Regions from separate parts of the Streptomyces sp. NPDC090077 genome, predicted to be linked through region 2. Evidence: riboswitches for the same ligand, from Rfam matches in the RefSeq annotation. Region 2 holds a riboswitch; each other region holds the start of a gene.
The links. A riboswitch is a leader RNA that binds a small molecule or an ion and turns the genes downstream of it on or off. The one in region 2 is predicted to bind thiamine pyrophosphate.
Positions count from the first base shown of each region.

Region 1: it holds a riboswitch for thiamine pyrophosphate, as region 2 does, so the genes downstream of both, thiC (phosphomethylpyrimidine synthase ThiC) here and ACIPW5_RS19900 (thiamine ABC transporter substrate binding subunit) in region 2, are expected to answer to the same signal.
Region 3: it holds a riboswitch for thiamine pyrophosphate, as region 2 does, so the genes downstream of both, thiO (glycine oxidase ThiO) here and ACIPW5_RS19900 (thiamine ABC transporter substrate binding subunit) in region 2, are expected to answer to the same signal.

Region 1 covers NZ_JBIVEG010000009.1:182,191-189,247, reverse strand. The annotation lists gene ACIPW5_RS17870 (cupin domain-containing protein) at 58-375, shown strand; gene ACIPW5_RS17865 (DUF5326 family protein) at 588-812, shown strand; gene ACIPW5_RS17860 (IclR family transcriptional regulator) at 994-1,764, shown strand; gene ACIPW5_RS17855 (SsgA family sporulation/cell division regulator) at 1,862-2,311, shown strand; gene ACIPW5_RS17850 (YibE/F family protein) at 2,349-3,809, opposite strand; TPP riboswitch at 3,849-3,993, shown strand; gene thiC (phosphomethylpyrimidine synthase ThiC) at 3,987-5,774, shown strand; gene ACIPW5_RS17840 (hypothetical protein) at 5,896-6,711, opposite strand; gene ACIPW5_RS17835 (metallophosphoesterase) at 6,861-7,057, opposite strand, start outside.
Region 2 covers NZ_JBIVEG010000011.1:91,674-98,730, forward strand. The annotation lists gene ACIPW5_RS19895 (ABC transporter permease) at 1-1,134, opposite strand, end outside; gene ACIPW5_RS19900 (thiamine ABC transporter substrate binding subunit) at 1,185-2,285, opposite strand; TPP riboswitch at 2,370-2,479, opposite strand; gene rlmN (23S rRNA (adenine(2503)-C(2))-methyltransferase RlmN) at 2,539-3,654, opposite strand; gene ACIPW5_RS19910 (phosphatidate cytidylyltransferase) at 3,791-4,867, opposite strand; gene frr (ribosome recycling factor) at 4,867-5,424, opposite strand; gene pyrH (UMP kinase) at 5,519-6,298, opposite strand; gene tsf (translation elongation factor Ts) at 6,462-7,057, opposite strand, start outside.
Region 3 covers NZ_JBIVEG010000029.1:3,962-11,018, forward strand. The annotation lists gene ACIPW5_RS32415 (helix-turn-helix domain-containing protein) at 1-298, shown strand, start outside; gene ACIPW5_RS32420 (HD family hydrolase) at 315-887, shown strand; gene ACIPW5_RS32425 (thiazole synthase) at 1,732-2,526, opposite strand; gene thiS (sulfur carrier protein ThiS) at 2,531-2,731, opposite strand; gene thiO (glycine oxidase ThiO) at 2,728-3,909, opposite strand; TPP riboswitch at 3,907-4,019, opposite strand; gene ACIPW5_RS32440 (NAD(P)/FAD-dependent oxidoreductase) at 4,134-5,366, shown strand; gene ACIPW5_RS32445 (Rv2175c family DNA-binding protein) at 5,524-5,889, shown strand; gene thiE (thiamine phosphate synthase) at 5,966-6,604, shown strand; gene metF (methylenetetrahydrofolate reductase [NAD(P)H]) at 6,683-7,057, shown strand, end outside.

The DNA of each region.
Region 1 (7,057 bases), on a different contig from region 2:
TCGGCAGATCAGCGGATCCCGGGGCACCGCCGGGGAAGAGCAAGGGGCACAGCGAAGATGAAGGCCTTCCGGCTGGACGAGCTCGAAGCGGAGCGCGCCGCCAACAACGGCGCCTACCTGCAGTTCCTGCGGGAGCGCAACATGTCGGTCGGGCTGTATGCCCTCGATGCCGGGGAGAGCGACCCGCAGCAGCCGCACCTCCAGGACGAGGTGTACTTCGTGGTGAGCGGGCGGGCCTCCATCACGGTCGGCGAGGAGACGACGGTGGTGGCCAACGGCAGCGTCGTCTACGTACCGGCGGGGGTGCCGCACAAGTTCCACCACATCACCGAGCCCTTGAAGGTGATGGTGGTCTTCTCCCCGCCGGAGGGCTGAGCACGGCCGGAGGGCTGAGCACGGCCGCAGCTCTGAGGGTCGGGCCCCTGATCCCCCTAGGGGGCGGGTCAGGGGGTTCCGGGGGCTCACGGACCCCTGCGCGGGGCCCGCGCCTCCTAGCATCGAGAGCGAGGAAAGAAACGGACCCGAGGACTCGCGAAGTCACCGACTCACGGGGCCACCGACGAGGAAGAGGTAGGAACATGGACGGGATCCGAGCGATGTTCGCGGGCATGCCCTGGTGGGTCAAGTGGGTCGCCGTTCCGCTGCTGGCGCTCTTCGTCTTCGGCGGAGTGATCACCTCCATCCTCGGCGCGCTGATCTCGTTCGCCTTCAAGGCGCTGCTCTTCGTCGGCCTCGTCGCCGGTCTGGTCTTCGTGGTCAAGAAGTTCACCGGCAGCGGCAGCGGAACGAAGGCCTCCTCCAGCGACTGGTAGGACTGGTCCGTCCCCTTTCCCCCAACGGGTAAGGGGATTGACCCAGCCGGGGGAACGGGACCGGCCAAACCGCCCGCACGGCGGGAACCGGCCGATAGGGTGACAATCCATGCCGTTCCCTGGGGGCGGCCCCCGCAGAGCGGGCCACCCCGAGGCCCGCCGCCAGGCCTGGGGGTGAGTTTTGCCTTCGGTTCACCATCCCGGTGTCCCGACCCTGATCGGTTCGGTTCAGCGGGCGTTGAGGCTCCTCGAAGCGGCGGGGTCCCATAGCGGGGGAGCCCCGGCGAAACAGCTGGCGCGCGAGGCCGGGCTCCCGCTCCCCACCGCGTACCACCTGCTGCGCACCCTGACGCACGAGGGCTATCTGCGGCGCGAGAGCGGGGTGTTCGTACTCGGCGACGCGGCCGGGCGGCTGGCGGGTGGCGGACTTCAGCAGAAACGTCGCAGCATGATCCTCGACTCGCTCGCGCACTTCCGCGACGCGGTCGGCGCCCCCGTCTACTTCGCGGTCTACCGCGAGGGTGAGATCGAGGTCGTGGGCGTCTCGGACACCCCGGCCAGCCCGGCCTGCCAGGAGTGGGCCGACTTCCGCGCGACGGGCCACGCCCACGCCATCGGCCAGTGCCTGCTGGGCCAGCTCGACGAGAAGACGCGCAAGGACTACTACGACCGGTACCCGGTCGAGAGCATCACGCCCTACACGGTGCGGGACGTGCACGCGCTGGAGCAGAGGATCGGCTCCCTGGAACGGATGCAGCCGGTTACGGAGCGTCAGGAATATGCGCTCGGCACGGTGTGCGCGGCTATTCCGATCACAGCCGGAGATGCTGCCGCAACCATGGCGATTTCCCTTCCTTTGCACGAAGAAGACCGTTTGCACCGCGTAGTTGATCGACTGCGGAGTGAAGTAGGCGCGCTGTTGAGCACTCTCTCGTTCTCTATCAGTATCTGAAAACTCACTCCTTGTGATCTGCTGGCGCTTCCACCACCCTTGTCAAGACGGCCCTCAGGGATCATTCCTGGCCACTTCCACTACAGCGGGGTAGGCAATGCGCGAGTCGGTACAGGCAGAGGTCATGATGAGCTTCCTCGTTTCCGAGGAGCTCGCGTTCCGTATCCCGGTGGAGCTCCGGTACGACGCCCGTGACCCCTACGCGGTGCGCCTGACCTTCCACCTCCCCGGCGACGCCCCGGTCACCTGGGCGTTCGGCCGGGAGCTGCTCCTCGACGGCATCAACAAGCCGAGCGGTGACGGCGACGTGCACATCGCGCCCACCGAGCCGGGCGAACTGTCCGACGTCCACATCCGCCTTCAGGTCGGCGGCGACCGGGCCCTGTTCCGGGCCGGAGCCGGGCCGCTGGTCGCGTTCCTCGACCGGACCGACCGGCTCGTTCCGCTCGGTCAGGAGCGCAGCCTCGGCGACTTCGAGGAGAGCCTCGACCAGGCACTCGGCAAGATCCTCTCCGAGTCGCAGCACGGCGAGCGCAAGGCGGGCTGAGGCCGCGGCCGGGAGGTTCCGGCCGCCGACCCGCCCCTCAGCGCTTGCGCCGGCGCCGGCCCCGTCCGCCGCGGGCCGGTGCCGGGCTCCCGGGCGCGCCGTCCGCGGATTCGGGCCGGTCGGCGGAGACCACCAGCGCCGCCAGCGCCGTGGTCACCGGTACCGAGGCCACGAGGCCGATGGAGCCCACGAGGGTCCGTACGATCTCCTCCGCCACCAGCTCGCTGTTGGCCACCGTCCCCATGCTGCTGTTCGCGATCGAGAACAGCAGCAGGAGTGGCAGCGCGGCGCCGGCGTATGCCAGGACGAGGGTGTTCACCACCGACGCGATGTGGTCGCGGCCGATCCGGATGGCCGCCCGGTAGAGGGCGCGGGGGCCCATGCCCGGGTCCGCCTGGTGGAGTTCCCAGACGGCGGAGGTCTGGGTGACGGTCACGTCGTCGAGCACGCCGAGGGATCCGATGATCACGCCTGCGAGCAGCAAACCGCTCATGTCGATGTTCGGGTAGAGCCCGTGGATCAGCCCGGTGTTGTCGTCCGTGTTGCCGCTCAGGAACGCCCAGTCGATGAACTGCGAGCCCAGCAGACCGATCAGCAGGAGCGAGACCAGCGTGCCGAGTACGGCGACCGAGGTCCTCGCCGTCAGCCCGTGGCACATGTAGAGGGCGATCAGCATGATCGCGCTGGCCCCGATGATGGCGACGAGCAGCGGGTTCGAGCCCTGCAGGATCGCCGGGAGGATGAAGAGCGTCAGCACCCCGAAGCTGACGACGAGCGCGATGAGGGCGAACATGCCGCGCATCCGTCCCACCACGACGACCGCGACGGCGAAGATGCCGGCCAGCAGTGCCAGCGGGAGCTTCCGGTTGAGGTCGATCACGGAGTACTGGAGGTCCCGGGGCGCGTCCGGCGCGTACGCCACCACCACCTCCTGGCCCTTCTCCAGCTGCCGCGGCGCACCCGGCTGGACGATCTCGAAGAAGGCCCGGCCCTGTTCCGGGCCGCTGGTCACCTCGATGGTGGCCTTCTTGCACTCGCCGGTTTGGGCCGCCTGCGCCTCGCGCCCCTCGGGGGTGGAGGTGTCGCCGGTGGGAGGGACCTGCGCGGCGTTCACGGATTTGCAGTCGACCTTCGCGAGAGCGACGACCTTGCCCTGCTGGGTCTGCCGGTCGAAGCCCACGCCGGTGCGCTCGTGCGCGGGGGCGCCGCCCGGCCAGAGCACGGCCATGCCGATGAAGACGGCGGCGGCGAAGGGGATCAGCACGGCGGCGATCACCTTGCGCAGGTGCTTGGAGACCGGGGCCGCGGGCCCGTGGCCGTGACTGTGGCCGTGTCCGTGGCCGTGTCCGTGGCCGTGCGAAGGCCCGTGGGAGGAGGCTGGGGCATGCCCGTGGGGCGCATGCTCGTGGCCGGTGTGGCCCAAGGGATCGGTGAGCTCGTGGGGAGGCTGCGGCGAGGACGTCACTGGCAGATCATCGCAAGAGATGAGGGGGCCCACTGTTCAGCACGCCACACACGACGCTAACGTGGGGGCTACTTTGCACAACGCGGGAGCTCGGAGCACCGGGCTGAGAGGGCGCTGATCACCGTACGCGCATGAGAATGCGTACGGGAGGAGGCTGCGTCGACCGCCGAACCTGTTACCGGGTAATGCCGGCGTAGGGAGATAGGTCTCATGACCATTCAGGACGCACGCACGCCTGCCGTCAGCCAGGACGCCGACGGCTCGACCGAGCGCAAGCCGGGCTGGCACAAGGGCTACGTCGCGGGCTCCCGCCCCGACATCCGGGTGCCGGTCCGTCAGGTCCACCTCACCAACGGCAAGGACGTGACGCTCTACGACACGTCCGGGCCGTACACCGACCCGCAGATCGAGACCGACGTGCGCCGGGGCCTCGCGCCCCTCCGCGAGAACTGGATCATCGGCCGCGGCGACACCGAGGAGTACGCGGGACGTCCCGTGCGCCCCGAGGACGACGGCATCAAGCACACCTCTCCGCGCGGGGGCCTCAAGAACCTCGACGCGGTCTTCCCGGGCCGCCCGCGGCAGCCCCGTCGCGGCCGTGGCGGCGCCGCCGTCACGCAGCTCGCGTACGCCCGCCGGGGCGAGATCACCCCGGAGATGGAGTACGTCGCGATCCGCGAGAACGTCTCCCCCGAGGTCGTCCGCGAGGAGATCGCCGCAGGCCGCGCGGTGCTTCCGGCCAACGTGAACCACCCGGAGATCGAGCCGATGATCATCGGCAAGAAGTTCCTGGTGAAGGTGAACGCCAACATCGGCAACTCCGCGGTCACCTCCTCGATCGAGGAGGAGGTGGAGAAGATGACCTGGGCGACCCGCTGGGGTGCCGACACGGTCATGGACCTCTCCACCGGCCGCAACATCCACACCACCCGCGAGTGGGTGCTGCGCAACTCCCCGGTCCCGATCGGCACCGTGCCGCTCTACCAGGCCCTGGAGAAGGTCGACGGCAGGGCCGAGGACCTGACCTGGGAGATCTACAAGGACACGGTCATCGAGCAGGCCGAGCAGGGCGTCGACTACATGACGGTCCACGCCGGCGTGCTGCTGCCGTACGTGCCGCTGACCGCCCGTCGCAAGACCGGCATCGTCTCCCGCGGCGGCTCGATCATGGCCGCCTGGTGCCTCGCGCACCACAAGGAGAACTTCCTCTACACGAACTTCGAGGAGCTCTGCGAGATCCTCGCGACGTACGACGTCACGTACTCGCTGGGCGACGGCCTGCGCCCCGGCTCCATCGCGGACGCCAACGACGCGGCGCAGTTCGCGGAGCTGAAGACGCTGGGCGAGCTCAACACCATCGCCAAGCGGCACAACGTCCAGACGATGATCGAGGGCCCGGGCCACGTCCCGATGCACAAGATCAAGGAGAACATCGACCTCCAGCAGGAGATCTGCGAGGAGGCGCCGTTCTACACGCTCGGCCCGCTGACCACGGACGTCGCGCCCGCGTACGACCACATCACCTCGGGCATCGGCGCCGCGATGATCGCCTGGTGGGGCACCGCGATGCTCTGCTACGTGACGCCCAAGGAGCACCTGGGTCTGCCCAACCGGGACGACGTGAAGACCGGCGTCATCACCTACAAGATCTCCGCCCACGCGGCGGACCTGGCCAAGGGCCACCCGGGCGCCCAGGAGTGGGACGACGCCCTGTCGGACGCACGGTTCGAGTTCCGCTGGGAGGACCAGTTCAACCTGGCCCTCGACCCGGACACGGCCCGTGAGTTCCACGACGAGACGCTCCCGGCCGAGCCGGCCAAGACCGCGCACTTCTGCTCCATGTGCGGTCCGAAGTTCTGCTCCATGAAGATCTCGCAGGACATCCGCCGTGAGCACGGCGGTGACCTGAAGGCCGACGAGATCGAGGCGGGCATGGCGGAGAAGTCCGCCGAGTTCGCGGCCTCGGGCAACAGGGTCTACCTGCCGCTGGCCGACTGACCGGTGCGGAGAGGGCCGGCCGACGGCATTCCGGGGGGAGCCGTCGGCCGGCCTTCTGCCTTCTGCGTTGCGGGAGGGCCCGTGCGCCCCGCGGATGTTTCACGTGAAACAGGCCGGGGTCTCACTCCGGGTCGTGCTCCGGGCCGCCGAAGTCGGGGCTGGTGAAGTCCGGCGAGGTGTAGCCGGGACGGGGCCCCTGGGAGGACGGGCCGGGGCTGGTGAAGTCCGGGCGTGTGTACCCCAGGCTGGGGATCCGCCCGGCCCCCGGCGTACGCGGCACCGGGTAGCCCGCTCCCGCGGTGGGGTCGGCCAGTGCGTCGCGCAGGAACGGCACGATGCCCCGCTCCAACAGCGCGTTGCGCCAGGCCTCCCGGGCGCGGGAGAGCTCGTCGGGTATCGGCACGGTCTCCGCCGCCGCGACCTCCGTGGAGCTGTTGCGCACGGCCGTCACGAGCAGCCCGATCACGGCGAACAGCAGGGCGGCCACGGTGAGCGCACCGAAGAGCCAGCCCGCCGTCAGCATCGTCTCGGCGAAGGCCGGGGCGGGGTCGAGCAATTTGAGGCAGTAGCCCACCAGCAGGAAGATCAGCATGGCGGTGCCCGCCAGTACCGGTGCGAGGACGCCGACCACGGCGCTCACTCCGGCCCCGCCGTCCTGGTCCTCGGCCCCGTCTTCGGCGGCCGCCCCGGAGGCCGACAGGGCCCCGTCGCGGAGCTCCTCCCGCACCTTCACGTAGTGGTCGTACTCGGCGGCCGCCGCGGCGGTCAGGAGCGTGGTGGCGGCCAGGGCCATGGTGCGCAGTTGTTCGGCGTTCAGCCGTTCGCCCAGGGTGGCGAGTTCGGGCCGTTCGTCCGCGGTGCGCAGCGCCTCGTCGAGGAGCCGGTCGAACTCGGGTCGGTCTTCGGTGAGCAGGTGCGGAGCGCTGGTCATGTGCATCCCCCGATGCTCCGTACATGCCGGTATGCCCGCGTAGATCCGGGGCTCCGGCACAAACGGAGGAGAGCCTGCTACGGATAGAGCGATGGTAGAGCGCCCCTGCCACGCCGTGACAGGGGCTTTGCTGAAATACCCCGCTCCGAGAACGCTCAGTCGCGCAGAGGTAGTTGAACGACGAGCAGCTTGCCCGCCATCGTCACGCCGCCGTCCATCGCGATCGCCAGCCCGTCCGCGTACACGTGCGGCCCGTCCACGGCCTCCGGGCCGTGGGAGTCGTCCCCGTCCTCGGTGCCGACCTCGCCGAGCAGGTACGGGATGGGGCTGTGGCCGTGGACGACGCGACCGC
Region 2 (7,057 bases):
CCCGAGCGGCAGCATCAGCAGCGCGTCGAAGCCCCGTACGAAGCGGCCCCCGCGCCGGGTGAGGGCGGCCGCCGCGAGCCCCCCGACCAGCAGGGCGATGGCGGTGGCGGCGAGCGCGTACTGGAGGGAGTTCCAGATCGCCTCCAGCGGCGGCACCAGAAACGTTCCGCCCCCGGCGCCCGCGTCCTGCAGCGCCCGGTAGAAGCCGAGGCCGTACCCGCCCGGCGCGTCGAAGGACCGCTCCACCAGCACCGCCAGCGGCGCCACGATCAGCAGGGCCACGGACAGCAGCACCCCGCCCAGCAGGGTCCGCTGCCCCCAGCCGTGCGGCGGCCGCGCGGTGCGGGCCGGGTCCACCAGCCGCAGCGCGGTCTCCCTGCGCCGCACGGTCCGGGCGTGCACGGCGAGGACGCCGGCGATCGCCGCGAACTGCACCATCGTCAGCACGGCGGCGGTCGGCAGGTCCAGCAGCTGCGCCGTCTGCCGGTAGACCTCCACCTCCAGGGTGGCGTACGCGGGCCCGCCGAGGATCTGCACGACGCCGAAGGAGCTGAACGTGAACAGGAACACCATCAGCGAGGCCGCGGCCACCGCCGGCCCGAGCGCGGGCAGCGTCACCCGCCGCCACGCCGCGAACCGCCCGGCGCCCAGCACCCGGGCGGCCTCCTCCTGGCGCGGGTCCAGCTGCGCCCACAGGCCGCCGACCGTCCGCACCACGACGGCGTAGTTGAAGAAGACGTGGGCGAGCAGGATCGCCCACACGGTGGTGTCGAGCCGGACGCCCCACAGCTCGTCGAGCAGCCCGCCCCGCCCGACCAGCGCCAGGAAGGCGCTGCCGACGACCACGGTCGGCAGCACGAAGGGGACGGTGACCAGCGCGCGCAGCAGCTGCTTGCCCGGGAACTCCAGGCGCGCGAAGACGTACGCGCCCGGCAGTGCGAGGAGCAGGGTGAGGGCGGTCGACGCGAGCGCCTGCCAGGTGGTGAACCACAGCACGCCGGCGATGTCGGGCCGGGCGAGGACCTCTCCGAACCGGCCGAACTGCCAGCCCTCGTCCGTCCTGAGCCCGCGGCCGACGATCGCGGCGACGGGATAGGCGAAGAACAGTCCGAAGAAGGCGAGCGGCACGGCCATCAGAGCGAGTCTGACGGCCGTGGCGCGCCCGCCCTCCGCGGGGAGGCGCTCTACTTCACGACGAGCGAGGACCACGTCTTGACCCACTGCTCACGGTTCTTGGCGATGGCCTCCGGAGTGACGTTCTCCGGCTTCTCGACCACGACGCCGTGCTTCGTGAACAGGTCGGGCAGCTTCGCGTCCTTGACGACCGGGTTCACGAACATCTGGAGCGGCATGTCCTCCTGGAACTTCTTGGAGACCAGGAAGTCGACCAGGGCCTTGCCGCCCTCCTCGTTCTTCGCGCCCTTGAGCAGGCCCGCGAACTCGATCTGGCGGAAGCAGGTGCCGGTGGCCACGCCCGTGGGCGCCTCGGCCGGCTGCGGCTCGCCGTAGAGGACCTCGACCGGCGGGCTGGAGGCGTAGGAGACGACCAGCGGGCGGTCGCCCTTGGCCTTCTTGCCGCCGGCGGAGCCGGAGAAGCGCTCGTTGTAGGCCTGCTCCCAGCCGTCGACGACCTCGACGCCGTTGGCCTTGAGCTTGCTCCAGTAGTCCTTCCAGCCCTCCTCGCCGTACTTGCCGACGGAGGCGAGGAGGAAGCCGAGGCCGGGCGAGGAGGTCGCGGCGTTCTCGGTGACCAGCAGGTTCTTGTACTCCGGCTTGACCAGGTCGTCCAGCGTCTGCGGCGGGGCGATCTTCTTGTCGGCGAAGTACGCCTTGTCGTAGTTGACGCAGATGTCGCCGGAGTCGACCGGGGTGACCCGGTGCTGCTTGTCGAGCACGAACTCGGGCTTCACCGTGTCCAGGCCCTTGGCCTCGTAGGGGGTGAAGACCCCGTTGTCGAGGGCGCGCGAGAGCAGGGTGTTGTCGACGCCGAAGAAGACGTCGCCGCGCGGGGAGCCCTTGGTGAGGATCTCCTGGTTGAGGGCGGAGCCGGCGTCGCCGGACTTCAGCACCTTCACGGTGTAGCCGCTCTGCTGCTCGAACTCCTTGAGGACCGTGTCGGTCACGTTGAAGGAGTCGTGGGAGACGAGCGTGACCGTCTTGGACTTCGGGGCGTCGGTCGCGCCCGCGGACGAGTCCTTGGCGTCGCCGCCGCCACAGGCGCTGAGCGTGGTGACGCCGAGCGCGGCCGCGAGCGCGGCGCCCGCGATCTTCTTGGTGGTGCTCACTGGTGATTCCTCCTGGGATGACCAGGAGAAGACGCGGCCCTGCCCGGCGCTCTGTGCGAGCGGACGCCGGGCAGGGCGCAACAGCTTGAGTGGTGACCGAACTTCCTACCCCGAATGACCGGGGCGAGGTTCAGAGGGTCTGCGGATGACGGATACCGCACTCTCAGCGCTGTGGCGCTCCCCTGTCGGAATATGCAATTGGTTCGGCCACAGGGTACCCCGTGGCCGATTCACCCCGGCCAGTGACCGGAATCTAGCGTTCCGATGCAGCGAGCTGGCCGCACGCGCCATCGATCTCCTGACCGCGGGTGTCACGGACGGTCACCGGCACGCCGTGGCGGGCGATCGCCTCGACGAAGGCCTTCTCGTCCTCGGGGCGCGAGGCGGTCCACTTCGAGCCCGGCGTCGGGTTCAGCGGGATCAGGTTGACGTGCACGCGCTTGCCCTTGAGCAGGCGGCCGAGCAGGTCGCCGCGCCAGGCCTGGTCGTTGATGTCGCGGATCAGGGCGTACTCGATGGAGATCCGGCGGCCGGACTTCTCCGCGTACTCCCAGGCCGCGTCGAGGACCTCGCGGACCTTCCAGCGGGTGTTCACCGGGACGAGGGTGTCGCGCAGCTCGTCGTCCGGGGCGTGCAGGGAGACCGCGAGGCGGCACTTGAAGCCCTCGTCGGCGAACCGCAGCATCGCGGGGACCAGGCCGACGGTGGAGACGGTGATGCCGCGCTGCGACAGGCCCAGGCCGTCGGGCTCCGGGTCGGTGAGGCGGCGAATGGCGCCGACGACGCGCTTGTAGTTCGCGAGCGGCTCGCCCATGCCCATGAAGACGATGTTGGACAGCCGGGCCGGGCCGCCGGGGACCTCGCCGTCGCGCAGGGCGCGCATGCCGTCGACGATCTGGTGCACGATCTCGGCGGTGGAGAGGTTGCGGTCCAGGCCCGCCTGGCCGGTGGCGCAGAACGGGCAGTTCATGCCGCAGCCGGCCTGCGAGGAGATGCACATGGTGACCCGGTCGGGGTAGCGCATCAGCACGGACTCGACGAGCGTGCCGTCGTGCAGCTTCCACAGGGTCTTGCGGGTGGTGTCGTTGTCGCAGCTGATGTGCCGCACGACGTTCATCAGCTCCGGCAGCAGCTCCTGCTGGAGCTTCTCGCGGGAGCCGGCCGGGATGTCGGTCCACTCGGCCGGGTCGTGCGCGTAGCGGGCGAAGTAGTGCTGGGAGAGCTGCTTGGCCCGGAACGGCTTCTCGCCGATCGCGGCCACCGCCTCGCGCCGCTCGGCCGGGGTGAGGTCGGCGAGGTGGCGGGGCGGCTTCTTCGCTCCGCGGGGCGCGACGAAGGTGAGCTCGCCCGGAACGGGACGGGGGGCCATGCGGTACTCCTCGGTACGACGGGGTGGGGGTCACCCCGCGCGTGCAGGGCCGGTCCGCGGCGACTCGGCCGCCGGACGGAAAGGGCGCGCCGCGTGGAACACGGCGCGCCCTCCAGGATAACCCGGCCCCGGCCCGTCAGCCGGTGCCGACGAACGCCGCCAGCAGCAGCCAGACCACCGGAGCGGTCGGCAGCAGCGAGTCCAGCCGGTCCATGATGCCGCCGTGGCCCGGGAGCAGCGTGCCCATGTCCTTGATGCCCAGGTCACGCTTGATCATCGACTCGCCGAGGTCGCCGAGGGTGGCGCTGACGGCCACCGCGAGGCCCAGCAGCAGGCCCTGCCACCAGGCACCGCCGTCGATCAGGAACTCCATGCACAGGGCGCCGGCCACCATCGCGAAGGCCACCGCCCCGAAGAGCCCCTCGCGGGTCTTGCCGGGGCTGATGCGCGGGGCGAGCTTGGTCTTGCCGAAGCGCCAGCCCACGGCGTAGGCCCCGGTGTCGCTGACCACCGTCAGGAGCAGGAAGGTCATCACCCGCTGCGGACCGTCGTCGGGGGTCAGCAGCATCGCGACGAACGTGGCCAGGAAGGGCACGTAGAACGCCGCGAAGACGCCGGCCGTGACGTCCTTGAGGTAGTCCTCGGGGGGCTCCGTCATCCGCCACACGAGGACGGCCAGGGCGGTGAGCGCCATGGCCACCCAGGCGCCCTCGGCCCCGCGGACGTACCCGGCGATGATCATCGCCGCGCCGCCGACCGCGAGCGGGACCAGCGGGGCCTTGATGCCCTTCTTCTCCTGGAGCCGGGAGGTGAGCTCCCACAGGCCGACCACGACCGCGACGACGATGACGCCGACGAAGACGGCCTTGACGATGAGCAGCGAGGCGAAGATCACCGCGCCGAGGCCGACGCCGACCCCTATGGCGGCACGCAGATCCCGCCCCGCGCGCTTCTTCTGCGGCGGGGGCGAGGCGTCCTGCGGGGCCTGCGGAGGCGGAGGCGGGGGGCTGGGCATGGGCTCCTGCAACGGCGTCTCGGCGCGGAACGGGGGGCCGCCGGCGAAGGCGGCCCCCCGATCGCGTACTTCCCGGTCGTCGAAGGCACGGCCGGCGGCATCGGGCACGATGGGCATGGGCGCAGTCTGCGGGCCCACCCGCGCATCGTATGCGGGACCCGCCGGAACCGGCTCAGCGGCCCAGGGAGAGTCGTTCATCAGACCTCGAGGAGCTCGGATTCCTTGTGCTTGAGCAGCTCGTCCACCTGCGCGACGTACTTCGCGGTGGTGTCGTCGAGCTCCTTCTCGGCGCGGCGCACCTCGTCCTCGCCGGCCTCCTTGTCCTTGACCAGCTTGTCGAGGGCGTCCTTGGCCTTGCGGCGCACGGAGCGGATGGAGACCTTGGAGTCCTCGGCCTTGGTCTTGGCGACCTTGATGAACTCCTTGCGGCGGTCCTGCGTCAGCTCCGGGAAGGTCACCCGGATGATGCGGCCGTCGTTGCTCGGGTTGACACCGAGGTCCGAGTCGCGGATCGCCTGCTCGATGTTGCGCAGCGCGGAGGCGTCGAACGGCGTCACGATCGCCATGCGCGGCTCGGGCACGGCGAAGGAGGCGAGCTGGTTGATGGGCGTGATGGCACCGTAGTAGTCCGCCACGATCTTGTTGAACATCGCCGGGTGCGCACGACCGGTGCGGATCGCGGCGAAGTCTTCCTTGGCGACGACGACGGCCTTCTCCATCTTCTCCTCGGCCTCGAGGAGGATTTCTTCGATCACCACGTGCTCCTGCATGTCAGATATGGATGGTTCAGGCGGGCGCGGGCGGTCCGGGCCGCCCGGACCGGGCCCCGGGGGGCCCGGCTCGGTGGGCTCAGGCCCGGGTGCCCTGGTCGCTCACGAGCGTGCCGATCTTCTCACCCTTGACGGCGCGGGCGATATTGCCTTCGGCGAGCAGCTCGAACACCAGGATCGGCAGCTGGTTGTCGCGGCACAGCGTGATGGCCGTGGCGTCGGCGACCTTGAGGTCCCGGGACAGCACCTCGCTGTACTCCAGCGCGTCGAACTTCACCGCGTCCGGGTTGGTCTTCGGGTCGGAGTCGTAGACCCCGTCGACACCGTTCTTGCCCATGAGCAGGGCTTCGGCGTCGATCTCCAGGGCACGCTGGGCGGCCGTGGTGTCGGTGGAGAAGTAGGGCATGCCCATGCCGGCGCCGAAGATGACGACGCGGCCCTTCTCCAGGTGGCGCACGGCGCGGAGCGGGATGTACGGCTCCGCGACCTGCCCCATGGTGATGGCGGTCTGCACCCGGCTGTCGATGCCCTCCTTCTCCAGGAAGTCCTGGAGGGCGAGGCAGTTCATGACGGTGCCGAGCATGCCCATGTAGTCGGACCGTGCCCGGTCCATGCCGCGCTGCTGAAGCTCCGCGCCGCGGAAGAAGTTGCCGCCGCCGATGACGATCGCGATCTCGGCGCCGTCGCGGACCACGGCCGCGATCTCGCGGGCGATGGCGTGCACGACGTCGGGGTCGACACCCAGTCCGCCGCCGCCGGAGAAGGCTTCGCCGGAGAGCTTCAGCATGAAGCGGCGACCCTTCTTCTCGTGGTCGCTCTTGTCGTCGGATGCGGTGTGGGGGTCCACGCCCTGATTCATGGAGATCTCCTCGTGCACATACGAAGAAGGCCATTGCCGGTGGGTCCTCGCGGTTCCCTCTGCGGCAATGGCCTCCTCGTCAGATCTGCGGTCGTCCTGCGCAAGCGCGGACGACTGCTTCAGACCCTATACGGGGTCCGGCGTCCGTCGCGTACGGACGGACTCAGATGCCGACCTTGATGCGGGTGAAGCGCTTCAGGGTGACACCGGCCTCGTCCAGAACCTTCTGGACGGACTTCTTGTTGTCCAGCGCGTAGGGCTGGCCGAGCAGCGTGGCGTCCTTGAAGAAGCCGTTGACGCGACCCTCGACGATCTTGGCGATCGCGGCCTCGGGCTTGCCCTCGGCGCGGGTGGTCTCCTCGGCGACGCGGCGCTCGGACTCGACGATCTCGGCCGGGACGTCCTCGGCGGTGAGGTACTTCGGCGCGAAGGCGGCGATGTGCTGGGCGATGCCCTTGGCCAGGTCGGCGTCGGCCTTGTCCAGCTCGACCAGGACACCGATCTGCGGGGGCAGGTCGGGCATGGTGCGGTGCATGTAGGAGGCCACGAAGGCACCCTCGTACGCCGCGAAGCGGTCCAGGACGATCTTCTCGCCGAGGTTGGCGTTGGCCTCGTCCACGAACGCCTGGACGGTCTTGCCGGCCTCGATCTCGGACGCCAGCAGCGCCTCGATGTCGGCGGGCTTGGTGGCGGCCACGTGGGCGGCGAGCTGGTCGGCGACGGCCAGGAACTTCGGGCTCTTGGCCACGAAGTCCGTCT
Region 3 (7,057 bases), on a different contig from region 2:
CCGGCTGCCGCAGTCCGACGACGGGTTCATGCGGGACCGGGAGCTGACCGGGTGGGATCCGGTCACCCTGCTGCGGGGCCTGGTGCGCGGACTGCACTACGCGCCGGGGTACGTGGACCTGTACGCGCACACGCTGTGGTCCTTGCTGACCGCGTATCCGTGGCTGCCGCAGGCGTCGGGGGTGTTGGCGGCGGAGCTGGAGGAGCGTACTGGGAGGCTGCTGGACGGGGGCGTGATCTCCGAAAGGTCCCGGCACGAACTGGGCGCATTGCATTACGTTTTGCGTGATCGCACCTGAGAGCGGAGGTCAGCGCATGGCAGACGAGACGGCGAAGGGCACGGCCGCGTTCCTGTTCGAGATGGGCGTGATGAAGAACGCCAAGAGGACCGGCTGGTGGTTCACCGGTAACAGCAACCCCGAGTCGATCGCCGACCACTCGTTCCGCGTGGGGATCATCGGTGCCGTGCTGGCCATGATGGAAGGCGTCGACCCGGCGAAGGTCGCGCTGATGTGTCTCTTCCACGACACGCAGGAGACGCGGATCGGCGACATCCCGCACATCGGCCGCCAGTACATCGACGTCGCGGGCAACGTGGACGTCACCGCGGACCAGGTGGCGCGTGCGCACCCTGCCGTCCGGTCCGGCGTGCTGCGGGTGGTCGAGGAGTACGAGGCGAATGACAGCCCCGAGGCGGTCGTGGCCAAGGACGCGGACAAGCTGGAGTGCCTGGTGCAGGCGGTGGAGTACCGCTCTCAGGGCAATACGCTCGTACAGGACTGGATCGACACCTCGCTGAACAGCCTCAAGACCGCGTCCGCCCGCGAGCTGGCCGAGGCCGCACTGACCATGTCGCCGTTGGAGTGGCGGAACAAGTACCTGGGCTGACCCGAGAACGACGAAGCCCCCCACGGCCGGCTGGGTGCCGGGGCGGGGGGGCTTTGCCGTGCGGGTCTCAGATCATGCGGCGCATCTTGGGGCCGATTTGCCCAGGGTGCCGATCGCGGACATGGTGCCGTTGTCGTCGTTGCAATGACACGCCTGACCGCTTCCCGCGCTGCTCCGGTCGTCACCTGGTGCGGGTATTAGCCCAGGACGGCCGTCAGTCGCCGAGATCTGAGAAGCGCGTAGCGATCTGACGCGCCCCTGCGCTTCCGCACTGCTCTGATCGACTTTTGGTGCGGGTGTCAGCCCAGGGCGGTCGCCGGACGCCAAGCCGGGAGAAGCGCGTAGCGATCTGACGCGCTTGGGTGCTCCGGAGGCGGCACTGGTCAACTTCTCGTGCAGGTAGCCGCGCCCCCGACTCTGGATCGGGGCCATGGCGGGCCCGGATGCCCGGCCGGCCAAGGCCCGGCCCCTCGCCTGATCCCTGACGGACCCGTCCCTGTTCCTCTGGACCGTGCCGTTTCTTTGGGGGTTTCCCGGCAGTCTTTCGGCTTTCCGGGGCGGGTCGGCCTGTCAAGGGTCGCCGAAGGCGATCGCGTAGCGACGCGACCGGAGGGAGCGCCCTTGACAGGCCGGCACGACACGGAAGGACGATGGGACTGACGGGAAGCCCCCAACCCTCCCTGAGACCGCCCGAGGGTGTACCGCTCACCCGGCCCCCGGCCCGCAGATGGGGAGGCGGGTGGGCAGGCGCCGACCGGCCCCCACCCCCTCGAGGGGGAGATGGCGGGCCCCCGCCGTGAGCAGCCGACAGGGCCCGCGCCGCAGCCCCCGTACGCCCGCCCCCTCAGAACGCCGGGCGTTCCGGGTCCAGGGCTGCGCGGCCCTCGACCGGGGAGGAGGCTTCGGCGAAGCGGCGTTGGGGGATGCGGCCCGCGCGGTGGGCGAGGCGGCCCGCCGTGACGGCGTCGCGCATGGCGGCCGCCATCAGGGCGGGGTGCTGTGCGCGGGTCACCGCGGAGGCGAGCATGACGGCGGCGCAGCCGAGTTCCATGGCCAGGGTGACGTCCGAGGCGGTGCCCGCGCCCGCGTCGAGGATGACCGGGACTCCGGCGCGTTCGGTGATCAGCTCGAAGTTGTGCGGGTTGCGGATGCCCATGCCCGAGCCGATCGGCGAGCCCAGCGGCATGATGGCCGCGCAGCCCACGTCCTCCAGCTTGCGGGCGAGCACCGGGTCGTCGTTGGTGTACGGGAGGACGGTGAAGCCCTCGTCGACCAGGACCTCCGCGGCGTCGAGCAGTTCGACGCCGTCGGGCAGCAGGGTGCGTTCGTCGGCGACGACCTCCAGCTTGATCCAGTCGGTGCCCAGCGCCTCCCGTGCCAGGCGGGCCGTGAGCACGGCCTCGCCGGCGGTGAAGCAGCCCGCGGTGTTGGGGAGCACGGCGATGTCCAGCTTGGACAGGACGGACAGGACGGAGCCCTGGACGGTGGGGTCCAGGCGGCGCATGGCGACCGTGGTCAGTTCGGTGCCGGAGGCGATCAGGGCGCGTTCGAGGATGTCCAGGCTCGGTGCCCCGCCGGTGCCCATGATCAGCCGGGAGGAGAAGGTGCGGCCGCCCAGGGTGAAGACGTCGTCAGCCATGGGGTCAGCCTCCCTGGACCGCGGTGAGGATCTCGATCCGGTCGCCCTCGTCGACGGGCGTGGCCCGCCACTGGCCGCGCGGTACGACGGTCTCGTTGAGCGCGGCGGCCACGCCGGAGGGGGCGGTGGTGAGGGTGGCGACCACCGCGTCGAGGGTGGTGCCGGCCGCGACCTCGCGCGGCTCGCCGTTGACGGAGATGGTCATGCGAAGGACTCCTGACGCGTGGAGGAGAAGCGGCGCGGGGTGAAGGGGCGGGCGATCTCCGGCACGGTGCCGGTGGTCAGCAGTTCCGCCATCACGTCGCCGGTGAGCGGGGTCAGCAGCACCCCGTTCCGGTAGTGCCCGGTGGCCAGGTGGAGGCCGGGCAGGTCGGTGGGGCCGAGCAGCGGCGCGTTGTCGGGGGAGCCGGGGCGCAGGCCCGCCAGGGTCTCGACGAGCGGGAGCTCGGTGATGCCGGGTACCAGTTCGTGGGCGTCGCGCAGCAGCTCGTAGACCCCGCCGGCGGTGACGGTGGTGTCCCAGCCGAGTTCCTCGCTGGTGGCGCCGACGACGAGTTCGCCGTTCTCACGCGGCACCAGGTAGACGTGGCTGCCGCGGACGACGGCCCGTACCGTCCGGGACAGGAAGGGCGCGTACGCGGGCGGCACGGCGAGGCGCAGCACCTGTCCCTTGACGGGCCGTACGGGCGGCAGTGCCTCGGCGGGTACGCCGGCCAGCCGGCCGCTGAGCGACCCGGCGGCGAGGACCACCTGGTCGGCGCGGAGTTCCGTGCCGTCGTCGAGCAGGGCCCCGGTGGCCCGGTCGGCGGTGACGAGGAGGCGTTCGGCGCGGGTCCGGTGGACGGTGACCCCGGCGCGTTCGCAGGCGGCCAGCAGGGCGGCGGCGAGCCGGCGGGGGTCCACCTGGTGGTCGCCGTCGACGCGCAGCCCGCCGCGTACGCCGGGGGCGAGCATCGGCTCCAGGCGGCGGCATTCGCGGCCGGTGAGCCACTCGGACTCCAGGCCGCAGCGGCGCTGGAGGGCGTGGAGTTCCCGCAGGTGGAGGCGGTCGTCGGCGTCGAGTGCGACGGCGAGGGTGCCGCAGGCCCGGTAGCCGAGGTCCATGCCGCCGCTGGCTTCGGTGAGCTCGGCGGCGAAGGCGGGGTAGCGGGCGGCGGAGGCGACGTTGAGGCCGAGCAGGGTCTCCTCGCCGTAGTGCAGTTCGGTGACGGCGGCCAGCATGCCGGCGGCGACCCGGGCGGCGCCGCCTCCGGGGTCGGGGTCGGCGAGTGCGGTGCGCAGTCCGTGCCGGGCCGCGCGCCAGGCCGTGACCAGGCCGATGATGCCGCCCCCGATGACGAGGACGTCGGATCCCCTGCCGGATCCGTTCCGAGATGAGTGCATGGGCGTCCAGCCCCTCCCTTCGCCGGCATGACCCGGATCAGGTTCGTACGGTCGGAGGCCGGCCAGCCTCCCTCTCAGCCCGGTGCGCCCGGACTCCCGCGATAGGTACGGTGGCCAGGTTAACCCCGACGCCGGGGTCGGGTAAGGCTGCCTCCCCGCTGCCGGTCCGGCGATCTCCCGGCCCCCTGTTCCTGACGGGCCGTCAGTTCACTAGGCTGGGCCGCGTGAGCGAGCAGACGGAACAGCAGACGGAACAGACGAACCCCGGCGTCGTGATCGTGGGCGCCGGAATGGCCGGTGTGCAGACCGCCGTGGCCCTGCGGGAACAGGGCTACGAGGGCCCCGTGACCCTGCTGGGCGCCGAACCCCACCAGCCCTACGACCGGCCCCCGCTCTCCAAGGCGGTGCTGCTCGGCAAGGCCGAGGACTCCGCGTTCGAGGTGGACTTCGAGGGCCTGCGCATCGACCTGCGGCTCGGCACCGAGGTCACCGGGCTCCGGGCCGGGGCCCGCGAGGTCGACACCGAGGCCGGCCCGGTTCCGTACGAGGTGCTGGTGCTGGCCACCGGAGCCGTGCCGCTGACCCTGCCGGGCACCGAGGGGGTCCCCGGGGTCCACCTGCTGCGCACCCTCGACGACGCCGCCCGGCTGCGCCCGGTGCTGGCCTCGGCCCCGGAGGCCGTCGTGGTCGGGGCCGGCTGGATCGGCGCCGAGTTCGCCACCGCGGCCCGCGAGGCCGGCTGCGCCGTCACGGTGGTCGAGGCGGCGGACCGGGTGCTGGCGGGGGCGCTGCCCGCCGAGGTCGCCGAGCCGATGGGCCGCTGGTACGCGGAGGCCGGCGCCACCCTGCTCACCGGTGCGAGGGTCGCCGGGGTCGAGGAGGGCCGGGTCCTGCTGGCGGACGGCCGCGAGCTGCCCGCCGGGGCCGTGGTCGTCGGCATCGGCGCCCGGCCCGCCACCGGCTGGCTCGTCGGCACCGGGATCGAGCTCGGCGCCGACGGCTCCGTCACCGCGGACGCGTACCTGCGCACCTCGCTGCCCGGCGTGTACGCGGTCGGCGACTGCTCCTCCTTCCCGTCGGCCCGCTACGGGGCGCGGCTGCTGGTCCACCACTGGGACAACGCCCTCCAGGGCCCCCGGGCCGTCGCGGCGAACGTCCTCGCCGGGGAGCCGGTGCAGGTCTACGACCCCGTGCCGTACTTCTGGTCGGAGCAGTTCGGCCGCTTCGTCCAGTACGCGGGCCACCACGGCGCGGCCGACACCCTGGTGTGGCGCGGCGACCCGGCCGGCGCCACCTGGTCGGTGTGCTGGCTGCGCGGGGGCGCGCTGGCCGCCGTGCTGGCCGTGGGCCGCCCGCGGGACCTGGCGCAGGGCCGGAAGCTGATCGAGACCGGTGTGGCCGTGGATCCGGCCAAGGTCGCGGACCCGGCCGTTCCGCTGAAGTCGGCCGCGGCCTGAGGCCGCCCCTGGCCCCAGGTCTGCTGTCTCCTGGCCCCCGGCCCGAGGCTTCCCGGCCCCCGGCCCGAGGCTTCCCGGCCCCCGGCCCGAGGCCTCCCGCCCCCGGACGGACGGGGCCGGGTACCGGCGGCCCGTTCGAGGTGGCAGGCTTGTGCCCGTGACCGAGATTGACGCAAAGATCGATGCCCTCGTCCCCTCCTGGCTGTACCTCCCCGACATCGCGGAGATGCTCGACATCGAGGTGACCCGGGTCCGCCAGATGGTCAAGGAAGGGCAGCTGATCGCTGTACGCCGGGGCGAGAACCGCGCCCTGCAGGTTCCGGCCCAGTTCATCGACGGCGACAAGGTTGTCAAGGGCCTCGTCGGACTGCTGACCGTACTGCGGGACGACCGCTTCTCCGACGAGGAGATGCTGGAGTGGCTCTTCACCGAGGACCCCTCCCTGCCCGGCACCCCCGTGCAGGCGCTGCGGGAGAACCGCGGCACGGAGGTGAAGCGGCGCGCCCAGGCGCTCGCCCTGTGACCGGCTGAGCAGCGGGTGCGGCGGGCCGGGTAACCTCGGCCCGCCCGCACACCGTCACCACCAGGGGGGTACTCCCATGCAGCAGCTGTCCGACGCCCGGCTCTACCTGTGCACGGACGCACGCAAGCGGCAGGGCGACCTCCCCGAGTTCCTGGACGCCGTCCTGGCCGGCGGCGTCGACATCGTCCAGCTCCGCGACAAGGGCATGGAGGCGGGCGAGGAACTCGAACACCTCCGGGTCTTCGCCGAGGCCGCCCGCCGCCACGGCAAGCTCCTCGCGGTCAACGACCGCGCCGACGTCGCGCACGCCATCGGCTCCGACGTCCTGCACCTCGGCCAGGGCGACATCCCCGTCCCCGCCGCCCGCGCCATCCTCGGCGACCGGGTCCTGATCGGCCGCTCCTGCCACGCCGAGTCCGAGGTGGACGCCGCCGTCGCCGAGCCCGGAGTGGACTACTTCTGCACCGGCCCCTGCTGGCCCACCCCCACCAAGCCCGGCCGCCACGCCCCCGGCCTCGACCTGGTCCGCTACACGGCCTCCCTCGCCCAGGACCGCCCGTGGTTCGCCATCGGCGGCATCGACGCCGGCAACCTGGACGAGGTCCTGGACGCCGGAGCCACCCGCGTCGTGGTCGTACGGGCCATCACCGAGGCCTCCGACCCCGGCGCCGCCGCCGCCGAACTCGCCAAGAGGGTCCGCGCCCGGCTCGGCTGAACCCCCGGGGTGTCCAAAAATCTGTCCAGCTTGTGGACAACGCTTCGGTGTCCGGCGGGCCGCGTCTAACCTGCCGGTATGGCCCTTGGTACCGCTTCCACCTGGTCGGACCGTGCGCACACGGTCCGCGACCTCCTCGCGTCCGGAACCTCGTACTCCTTCGAGTTCTGGGCTCCCAAGACCGAGAAGGGCGAGCGCAACCTCTGGAACGCCCTCCGCCGGATCGAGGCGGTCTCCCCGAGCTTCGTCTCCGTCACGTACGGGGCCGGCGGCTCCACCCGGGGCGGCACGGTCCGCGCCACCCAGCAGATCGCCTCCGACACCACCCTGACCCCCGTCGCGCACCTGACCGCGGTGGACCACTCCGTCGCGGAGCTGCGCCACGTGATCGGCCAGTTCGCCGACGCCGGCATCCGCAACATGCTCGCGCTGCGCGGCGACCCGCCGGGCGAC